Regions from separate parts of the Streptomyces sp. NPDC019531 genome, predicted to be linked through region 2. Evidence: riboswitches for the same ligand, from Rfam matches in the RefSeq annotation. Region 2 holds a riboswitch; each other region holds the start of a gene.

Region 1 (3,269 bases), on a different contig from region 2:
CCGTGCACCAGGACATCCAGGCCGGTCTTCTCCTGGAAGGAGATGACTTCCTGGATCTCCGCCTTGATGCGCTCCTCGTAGCCGGACGTGTCGATCCGGCCGGCGCGGAGGTCGGCGCGGGCGGTGCGCAGTTCGCCCGTCTGCGGGAAGGAACCGATCGTGGTGGTCGGCAGCAGGGGCAGCCCGAGGTGGGCCCGCTGGGCGGCGGTCCGTTCGGTGTACGGCAGACAACGGCGGGCGTCGGCCGCGGAGACGGCGGCGGCGCGGGCCCGTACGGCCGGGTCGCGGGTGATGGGGGAGTTCGCGCGGGAGGCCAGGTCGGCCCGGTTGGTGGCGAGTTCGGCGGCGATGGTGTCGGTGCCCCGGGCGAGGCCCTGGGCGAGGGTGACGATCTCGCTCGTCTTCTGGCGGGCGAAGGCGAGCCAGCGCAGGATCTGCGGCTCGATGTCCCGTTCCAGGGCGGAGTCGATGGGCACGTGGAGCAGCGAGCAGGAGGCGGCCACGTCGACCCGGTCGGCCAGCCCGAGCAGGGTGCCCAGGGTGGACAGGGACTTCTCCAGGTCGTTGACCCAGATGTTGCGGCCGTTGACGACCCCGGCGACCAGCCGTTTGCCGGGCAGCCCGCCGACGGCGGCGAGGTCGTCGAGATGGGCCGCGGCGGCCTCGGTGAAGTCCAGGGCGAGACCCTCGACGGGCGCCTTGGCCAGCACGGGCAGCGCGTCGCCGAGAGGGCCGAAGTAGGAGGCGACCAGCATCTTCGGCCGGTCGGTGAGGGCGCCGAGGTCGCGGTAGGTGCGGGCGGCGGCGTTCAGTTCGGCCGGCGTGCGGTCCTGGACGAGGGCGGGCTCGTCGAGCTGCACCCAACCGGCGCCGGCCGCCCGTAGGTCGGCGAGGACGTCGGCGTACACCGGCAGCAGCCGGTCCAGCAGGGTGAGCGGGTCGAAGTCCGTGGCCACGCCGGGGGCGGGCTTGGCGAGCAGCAGGTAGGTGACGGGGCCGACCAGGACCGGCCGGGCGGTCAGACCCAGTGCCAGAGCCTCCTTGAGCTCGGTGACCTGCTTGGTGGAGTCCGCGGTGAAGACGGTGTCCGGGCCCAGCTCCGGGACCAGATAGTGGTAGTTGGTGTCGAACCACTTGGTCATCTCCAGCGGCGCCACGTCCTGGGTACCGCGGGCCATGGCGAAGTAGCCGTCCAGGGCGTCCGCCTCGACGGCGGCGCGGTGCCGGTCGGGGACCGCGCCGACCATGACGGTGGTGTCGAGCACGTGGTCGTAGTACGAGAAGTCACCGGTGGGCACTTCGTCGATGCCTGCCGCCGAGAGCTCGCACCAGTTGGCGGCGCGCAGTTCGGCGGCGGTGGACCGGAGTTCGGGGGCGGTGACGCGGCCCTTCCAGCAGCCCTCGATCGCCTTCTTCAGTTCCCGGTCGGTGCCCTGGCGGGGGTAGCCGTACACGGTGGCCCGTGCTGCCGCGGCCGCGGACTTCGCTGTCACGGAGATCTCCTTCGCGAGATGAATCCCTGAGATCCCGGCGACGGGACGAGAGCGCGAAGGGGTGACGAACGGGACGGGCACGATCCGGCGCGGCAGTTGGCACTGCGCGGTCGTCCGCCTGCTCTGTACGCCGACCCGCCCACGAGGTCACCGGGATGTCCGCGCACGAGTGGTTCGTGCGCGGGCAGTTGGCAGGTCTTCGGACTCGCGGGCACGTCTCTGTCGTACGAGACACCTACTGGCCGTCGCTTCCCAGACCCTTGTACGTCGGGCCCAGTGCGTATGACGGCGGTCGTTCCCGCTCACCGCTGCGGGGCAGTCCCGGATTCCCACCGGGTTCCCTCTTACGACGCATCCCGCCTGGCGAACGGGGCGAACCAGCTGCACGGGCCACCCTACGGGCTGGCGCGCGAGGAGGGCAGCGGTACGTCCATCATCCGGACGGTGGGGTGGAGCCACGCAAGATCATTAAGGTTGGGATTTCCGTGTGAATCTCAGCGTGAGGAACATACCCAGCCATAGCGAGACTGAGGCAACGACAAGAATCCATCCCGCGGCATTGCCCATGATCGCCAGCGCTGTCCTGCCATCGGCGGGCCGAGATCCGGCGTTCCGCTCGCGCCGCCGCCGGGCTTGGCGGGGTGGCCTCGGTGATGTGGGCCGTCGCGGGGGAGAAAAGGGTGGTGCCGGAGAGGTCTGCGACTGCCGTGCTGACGCTCACGACCGCTTGCGGATCCAGGCCCAGCGCGGTGCGGCTCAGGCATTCGGAGCCTGGGTGCCAAGGCTCGCACTGAGCTCCCCGGTACCGGAAGGCCCTCAACGAACGGTGGAGGGGGACAGGCTTCGGGAGTCAACCTGTTGTGTACTGCGGAAATCCATCAATGGATGGATGACAAGAGCCAAGGCGGCTGAAAAGATCAGGCCAGAGTTGAACGGATCAAACACTCCTGCCGTCGGGGAACCGCAGCGCTCCGGTGGGAGTGAGTCACTGGTCCTTTCGAATGGTGCGTTCCTGCCGACTTGCAGGGGTGATTCCATTTCGCGTCAGACCTCGGGGGATTGACTTGCAGATCAGTATATTGGGCCAAGTTTCTGTCATTGCTGATGGGCAGACACGCGCCATTCGAGCCAACAAGGTACGGGCCATGCTCGCCACCCTTGCCCTGGAGGCGGGCCGAGCCGTGTCCAGTGAAGACCTCGTTGATGAACTGTGGTCCGGGCATGCGATAGGCAATGCCCGAAACGCGTTGCAGGCGACCGCGACTCGGCTGCGCAGGGTGATCGAGCCCTCCTTGCACCGCGGTGGTACCTCTGTGCTGCGCGGTGTGAACAACGGCTATCTCCTCGAAGTGCCACCGGAGTACGTGGACGGCAACAGGTTCCTCGACTTGGCCGCCCAGGGAGCTGCGCACCTGCCTACACGGCCCGAACGCTCGTTGGAACTCCTGCAATCGGCCCTGGACCTCTGGCGCGGTCCTGCCCTCTTCGACGCAGGCGACGGCCTGCGCATGCGCGGCGCGGCGGCCCTCTTCGACGAACGTCGGCTGACCGCCTGTGAGGACCTGGTCAGCGCCTTGCTGTCGGTCGGGGACGAGGCTCGAGCGATCCCGGAACTGCGCCAACTTGTCGCTCTGTACCCGTTGCGGGAACGGTTCTGCGAACTTCTCATGCTTGCCCTTTACCGCACGGGGCGCCAGGGGGAGGCGCTGGATCTCTTCCAGCGGGCCAGGCGGCGCCTCGATGAAGAGCTGGGAATCCAGCCGGGGGCGCCACTGC
Region 2 (3,269 bases):
AGGCGGTGCTCGACGTGATGGGCGTGGGCGGCGGCGAGAACACCAACTGGTTCGTGAAGGACCTCCCGCTGCTGATCGCGTTCGGCGTCCTCGCGGCCTACACGTACTCCTCAGGCCTGCGGGCCCCCGCACTGATCGCGTTCGTGAAGGACACGCTGATCTACATCGTCATCGCGGTGGCGATCATCTACATCCCGATCAAGCTGGGCGGGTTCGACGACATCTTCGCGAAGGCGGGCGAGGCGTTCAGCCAGACCAACCCTGCGACCGGGAAGCCGCGCGGCGCCCTGACCCCCGCCGAGCCGGGTCAATGGACGTACGCGACACTGGCGTTGGGCTCCGCGCTGGCGCTGTTCATGTACCCGCACTCCATCACCGCGACGCTCTCCTCCAAGAGCCGTGAGGTGATCCGCCGCAACACCACGATCCTGCCGCTGTACTCGCTGATGCTCGGCCTGCTGGCCCTGCTCGGCTTCATGGCGATCGCGGCCGGCGTGAAGGTCACCAATGGCCAGCTCGCCATCCCCCAGCTGTTCGAGAACATGTTCCCGGCGTGGTTCGCGGGCGTGGCCTTCGCGGCGATCGGCATCGGCGCCCTCGTCCCCGCGGCCATCATGTCCATCGCGGCCGCGAACCTCTTCACCCGCAACATCTACAAGGACTTCATCAAGCCGGACGCGACACCGCAACAGGAGACGAAGGTCTCCAAGCTGGTGTCCCTGCTGGTGAAGGTCGGCGCGCTGGTCTTCGTCCTGACCATGGACAAGACGGTGGCCATCAACTTCCAGCTCCTGGGCGGCATCTGGATCCTGCAGACCTTCCCGGCTCTGGTCGGCGGCCTCTTCACCCGCTGGTTCCACCGCTGGGCGCTGCTCGCCGGCTGGGCGGTCGGCATGATCTACGGCACGGTCGCCGCGTACGGCGTCGCCTCGCCGACCCAGAAGCACTTCGGCGGCTCGGCGAAGGAGATACCGGGCATCGGCGAGATCGGTTACATCGGCCTCACCGCGTTCGTGCTCAACGTCGTCGTCACGGTGGTCCTGACCTTCGTACTGAAGGCAGCGAAGGCCCCCGAGGGCGTGGACGAGACCAGCCCGGAGGACTACACGGCGGACGCGGGCGACCCGGGTGTGCAGGTGGAGCTTCCGCCGGCGACCGCAGGAACCTCGCACTAAGGGCCTTCAGGGGCGCGGGGCCGTGTCGATTTTGCGGCTCCGCCGGGTGGGCGCGACCAGCCACGACGAACCCGCAGCGGGCCACCGAGGGCAAGCCCCTCGGTGGCCCGCTTTCGTGCCTTCGGTGACGACGACCGGTACCTCGCCGAACTCAAGGACGTGGCCAAGAGAGCATCCGCCGCAGAAGTCCTCGTGGCCGTTCTCACCTACAAGTTGACACTCCGAAACCGCCGCGACACAACATCTGGTGGTGTCACCGGAACCCGGCACAAGATGTATGCTCATGCTCGCTGTCGCCGCAGGGGAATCCGGTGCGAATCCGGAACTGTCCCGCAACGGTGTACTCATGCGTGCGTATGCGCATATGAGAGTCAGTCCGAGGACCTGCCGACAGTACGCCCGGCCGCCGTGGCCCGGGTGTCATGACGTCCGGGCCTCGTGGAATGGGCCGGTGGACGCGACGCCGTGCGCGCTCGTGTGCTGCCCCCTGCCCTCAAGGCCCCGTGCCCAGCGAGGGAGAGCCCCACGTGACCATCGCGCCAGCCGACCCGGCTTCAGCGATCGAGCGGACCGAGCAGGAGAACGACGGCCCCGGTGCCGCGCTGCTGCGGACCCTGACCGCGCTGACCGCCGACCTTCCCGACGCCGACCCCGGCCGGGTCGCCGCCGCCGCGCTCCGTGGCCGGTCCTCGCGTGAGGCCTCCCCCGAGATGGTCGTGGAGTTGCGCGAGCTGGCCACCGAGGCGGCGGCCGGTCTCATCTCCGAGGACCCGGCGTACAGCAGGTTGGCCGCCCGGCTGCTGACCATCTCCATCGCCGCCGAGGCCGCCTCGCAGGGCGTCACCTCGTTCACCGGCTCGGTCGCCGTCGGACACCGCGAGGGCCTGATCGCCGACCGGACCGCGGAGTTCGTGCGCGTCCACGCCGAGAAGCTCGACGCGCTGGTCGACACCGAAGCCGACGACCGCTTCGGCTACTTCGGCCTGCGCACCCTCCACAGCCGCTATCTCCTCCGGCACCCGATCACCCGCAGGGTCATCGAGACGCCCCAGCACTTCATGCTCCGGGTCGCGTCCGGGCTCGCCGAGGACACTGTGCTCAATTCAGAAGCGGGCCGCCGCGCCCTGGACGAAGTCGCCGCGCTCTACGCCCTCATGAGCCGCCTCGACTACCTCCCCTCCTCCCCCACCCTCTTCAACTCCGGCACCCGGCACCCCCAGATGTCGTCCTGCTACCTCCTCGACTCCCCGATCGACGAGCTGGACTCCATCTACGACCGCTACCACCAGGTCGCCCGTCTCTCGAAGCACGCCGGTGGCATCGGGCTGTCGTACTCCCGTATCCGCTCGCGCGGTTCGCTCATCCGCGGCACCAACGGGCACTCCAATGGCATCGTCCCGTTCCTGAAGACGCTCGACGCCTCCGTCGCCGCCGTGAACCAGGGCGGCCGGCGCAAGGGCGCGGCCGCGGTCTACCTGGAGACCTGGCACTCCGACATCGAGGAGTTCCTGGAGCTCCGGGACAACACCGGTGAGGACGCCCGCCGTACGCACAACCTGAACCTCGCGCACTGGATCCCGGACGAGTTCATGCGCCGGGTGAACGCCGACGCCGAGTGGTCCCTCTTCTCTCCCGCCGACGTGCCCGAGCTGGTCGATCTCTGGGGCGAGGAGTTCGACGCGGCGTACCGGAAGGCCGAAGAGCAGGGCCTCGCGCGAAAGACCATCCCGGCCCGTGACCTCTACGGCCGCATGATGCGCACCCTCGCGCAGACCGGCAACGGCTGGATGACCTTCAAGGACGCCGCCAACCGGACCGCCAACCAGACGGCGCTGCCGGGCCATGTCGTCCACTCCTCCAACCTCTGCACGGAGATCCTGGAGGTCACGGACGACGGGGAGACCGCGGTCTGCAACCTGGGATCGGTGAACCTCGGCGCGTTCGTCGACACCACGACCGGCGACATCGACTGGGAGCGGCTGGACGCCACCGTCCGCACCGCCGTCACCTTCCTCGACCGGGTCGTCGACATCAACTTCTATCCGACCGAGCAGGCCGGTCGCTCCAACGCGAAGTGGCGTCCCGTGGGTCTCG
Region 3 (3,269 bases), on a different contig from region 2:
CTCTCGCCGTTCAGCCCGCTCTTCCGCGAGGCGCGCTACCTGCTCGCCGAGGAGGCGGACATCCGCGACACCGCGCTCTACCACTCGGTTCTCGCAGCGGTGGCGCAGGGCAATACGACGCGCGGGGGCATCGCCGGTTACATCGGCCGCAAGTCCGTCGACATCTCCCACCCGCTCAACGTCCTTGAGGACAGTCACCTCCTCGCGCGCGAGGCGGACATCTTCCGGGCCGGCAAGTCGCAGTACCGCATCACCGAACCACTGATCAACTTCTACGAAGCCGTCATGCGTCCCGCCTGGACGCGGTTGGAGAGCGGCCAGGCCGCAGAGGTGTGGGCCCAGTCGGCCGAGCGGTTCGCGGCTCAGGTGGCGGGGCCGCATTTTGAGGCCGTGTGCCGGGAGTACGTGCTCGGGCCGGGGCGATCTCTGCTCGGCACGTCCCTGGGGGAGGTCGGAAGCGGAGTGGTTACCGACCCGAGGACGCGTCGGCAGATCGAGATCGACGTGGCTGTGGTCGAACCGGGATCTGGCGGGGCCAAGCCATCGGTCGCTCTGCTCGGGGAGGCGAAGTGGGGGACCATCATGGGGTTGAACCACCTCGAACGGCTTGCCCGGGCCCGGGACGTCCTTGCCGAGCGGGGGATGGACACCACGCGGTGCGGGCTGGCGTGCTTCAGCGCTGCGGGTTTCAGTGACGCCCTGCGGGCTGAAGCAGAACAAGGCGGAATCCTGCTGATCGGCCTCGACGAACTGTACGGTCGGGTGATGCCGGCAGCCGTTCTGCCCTAGCTAGCGCTCTTTCGCCGCTCCGGCCGAAAGCTCAAGTACAGCCTGTACGAGGACTTCCGGACGGCACACCGAGAGCGTGCTCCGCCACGCTCGAACCGGCTTCGCGCGGCTCAGGCGGGACGTCGCTCCTTGACGGGCAAACGTTGCCTGCCGTGGCACTAGCGGGTATCGGCAGGCCGTACCGCCCACCGCTGCTCCACCTTCGCGAGCCGCCAGTAGGCGATCGCCGCCGCCCACACCACCACGAACAGGCCGACGATGACGTAACCGACGTTGTCGAGGTCGATGTCGGCGATCCAGGTGGTGAGGGCGTCGGTGAGGTCGAGCTTGTCGTGCAGGACGCCGACCAGCTCGATCGTCCCGATGAAGAAGGCGACCGCGATGGACAGCCCGGTGATGGCGAGGTTGTAGAACACCTTGCGCACCGGGTTGGAGAAGGCCCACTGGTAGGCGAAGTTCATGAACGTGCCGTCGAGCGTGTCGAACAGGCTCATCCCGGCGGCGAAGAGCAGCGGCAGGCACAGGATCGCGTACCAGGGCAGCCCGGCCGCCGCGCCCGACCCGGCCATCACCATCAGGGTGACCTCGGTGGCGGTGTCGAAGCCGAGCCCGAAGAGAAAGCCCAGCGGAAACATCTGACCGGGCCGGGTGATGGACTTGGTGAGCCGCCCGAGGATCCGGTTCATGAACCCGCGCGAGTCGAGATGCTGCTCCAGCTCCTTCTCGTCGTACGTCCCCGCCCGCATCGCCCGGAAGACCTTCAGGATGCCGAGCAGCGCGACCAGGTTGAGGGCGGCGATCAGATAGAGAAACGACCCGGAGACCGTCGTACCGAGAAATCCGAGTACCTGATGGGTACTTGAGTCCTCGTTCATGACCTTGCCGGCCAGCTGGGTGCCACCGGCGATCAGCGCCGCGAGCACGACCACGACACTGGAGTGCCCGAGCGCGAACCAGAACCCTCCGGACACCGGCCGCTTCCCGTCCGCCATCAGCTTGCGGGTGGTGTTGTCGATCGCGGCGATGTGGTCGGCGTCGAAGGCGTGCCGCATACCGAGGGTGTAGGCGGTGATGCCGAGTCCGATACCGAAGGCCTTGTCCCCGACTTCGTAGTGCTCCGGAACGACGAGCAGGAAGAGGATGCCGAAGGCGAGGACGTGCAGGGCGGCTATGGCGGCCATCAGACCGGCTGTCTTGACGGTGTCCTCGCGCCGCCAGCGGAAGGATGCGGCGGTCTCGGCTGCCTTGGGCAGGCCAGGATCAGTCATACGGTGGTCACTCCAGCACCTCGTTGGATGAACTCGTGAGCTGCCGTGGCCGGTCTCCTGGCTTACGGGTCGTGCGTTCTCCCTGCCCGCCTTCCCGGCCGGATACTGACGGCCAGTGGCTGTCCCGCGAGGGACGTGGGCGGAGAACTCCCCGATCACAGTGGCGAGGGCCGCGCCGGCCTGAACCCCCTGAGGGGTCGTCACCGGCTTCCCGAGCACCACGGCCCGACCACCGTAGGCGGGCGGATCGTCTCCTGCATAGCTGCATACCTGCGCAGGTATGGAAGATCACATACAGGGCCTGGGAGGATGAGGGCCATGCATCTCGTCCCGTCCGACCGAGCGGACCGCCGCACCATCGACGGACACCGGGTGTGCGACGCCATCGCGGCGATCGGCGACCCCGGCCATGTCCGCGCCTGGTCGGACCGCTTCGCCCTCCTGGCCGACCCCAACCGCCTCTCCCTGCTCCTCGCCCTGCACCGAACCGGCCCCCTGGCGGTCTCCGACCTCGCGATCGCGACGGGGATGAACGACCCCGCCGTATCGCAGGCGCTGCGGCTGCTGCGGGCGGCGGGGGTGGTGGCGGGGGAGAAGGAGGGGCGGGTGGTGCGGTATTCGGTGGTGGACGAGGCGGTGCGGGGGTTGCTGAAGCAGGTGTCCTGACCTGGTCAGAGGTGGGTGTCGTGCACGGGGCCGCCGGGATACCGGTCGCCCATGGATCAGGTCGAAGTCGTCGTCGCCCATTCCGAGCGCGCGACTCTGCGCGTCGGTGACGTGTTCTTGAAGGTGGACGCCGACCAGGCGCGCATGGACGTCGAGGTCGAGGCGATGTCCCTCGCGCCGGTCCCGACGCCGGAGGCCCTGTGGTGCAAGCCGGGGGTGGTGCTCGGCCGGCTCGGCGAGCAGTCGACCGCGTCACCGGCGGCGGGTGCCGCCATCCGGAAGCTGCACGAAGCGCCGCCGCCGCCCCTGCCGGGCCGGCCGGAGCATCGTCGCGCCGACGGCGGAACTCGACGCCGAGTGCGAGTCACTCGTGACGAACGGCGTCCTGCCCGCCGAAGAGCACCTCGACGCGTCATCACCGGCTACGGGACCGACGTCGACCTCGATGTGATCCGTGCGTGGTGGTCGTTGCGAAGCCTGCTGATAGTCCGCTGACTGACCGAGCACGGCTTCGACCCCTTCGCACCGGGGTGTGAGGTCGACGTG

The links. A riboswitch is a leader RNA that binds a small molecule or an ion and turns the genes downstream of it on or off. The one in region 2 is predicted to bind cobalamin.
Region 1: linked by a shared signal. The riboswitch ahead of metE (5-methyltetrahydropteroyltriglutamate--homocysteine S-methyltransferase) and the one ahead of ACI2L1_RS00720 (ribonucleoside-diphosphate reductase subunit alpha) in region 2 are both predicted to bind cobalamin.
Region 3: linked by a shared signal. The riboswitch ahead of ACI2L1_RS04830 (HoxN/HupN/NixA family nickel/cobalt transporter) and the one ahead of ACI2L1_RS00720 (ribonucleoside-diphosphate reductase subunit alpha) in region 2 are both predicted to bind cobalamin.

What each region holds. Positions count from the first base shown of each region.
Region 1 covers NZ_JBJDQL010000014.1:171,261-174,529, forward strand. The annotation lists gene metE (5-methyltetrahydropteroyltriglutamate--homocysteine S-methyltransferase) at 1-1,493, opposite strand, end outside; cobalamin riboswitch at 1,666-1,890, opposite strand; gene ACI2L1_RS19235 (BTAD domain-containing putative transcriptional regulator) at 2,639-3,269, shown strand, end outside.
Region 2 covers NZ_JBJDQL010000001.1:137,664-140,932, forward strand. The annotation lists gene mctP (monocarboxylate uptake permease MctP) at 1-1,175, shown strand, start outside; partial or broken gene ACI2L1_RS00715 (GNAT family N-acetyltransferase) at 1,296-1,376, shown strand; cobalamin riboswitch at 1,423-1,582, shown strand; gene ACI2L1_RS00720 (ribonucleoside-diphosphate reductase subunit alpha) at 1,703-3,269, shown strand, end outside.
Region 3 covers NZ_JBJDQL010000003.1:114,376-117,644, reverse strand. The annotation lists gene ACI2L1_RS04835 (ATP-binding protein) at 1-789, shown strand, start outside; gene ACI2L1_RS04830 (HoxN/HupN/NixA family nickel/cobalt transporter) at 948-2,057, opposite strand; cobalamin riboswitch at 2,087-2,295, opposite strand; gene ACI2L1_RS04825 (ArsR/SmtB family transcription factor) at 2,376-2,723, shown strand; partial or broken gene ACI2L1_RS04820 (hypothetical protein) at 2,775-3,269, shown strand, end outside.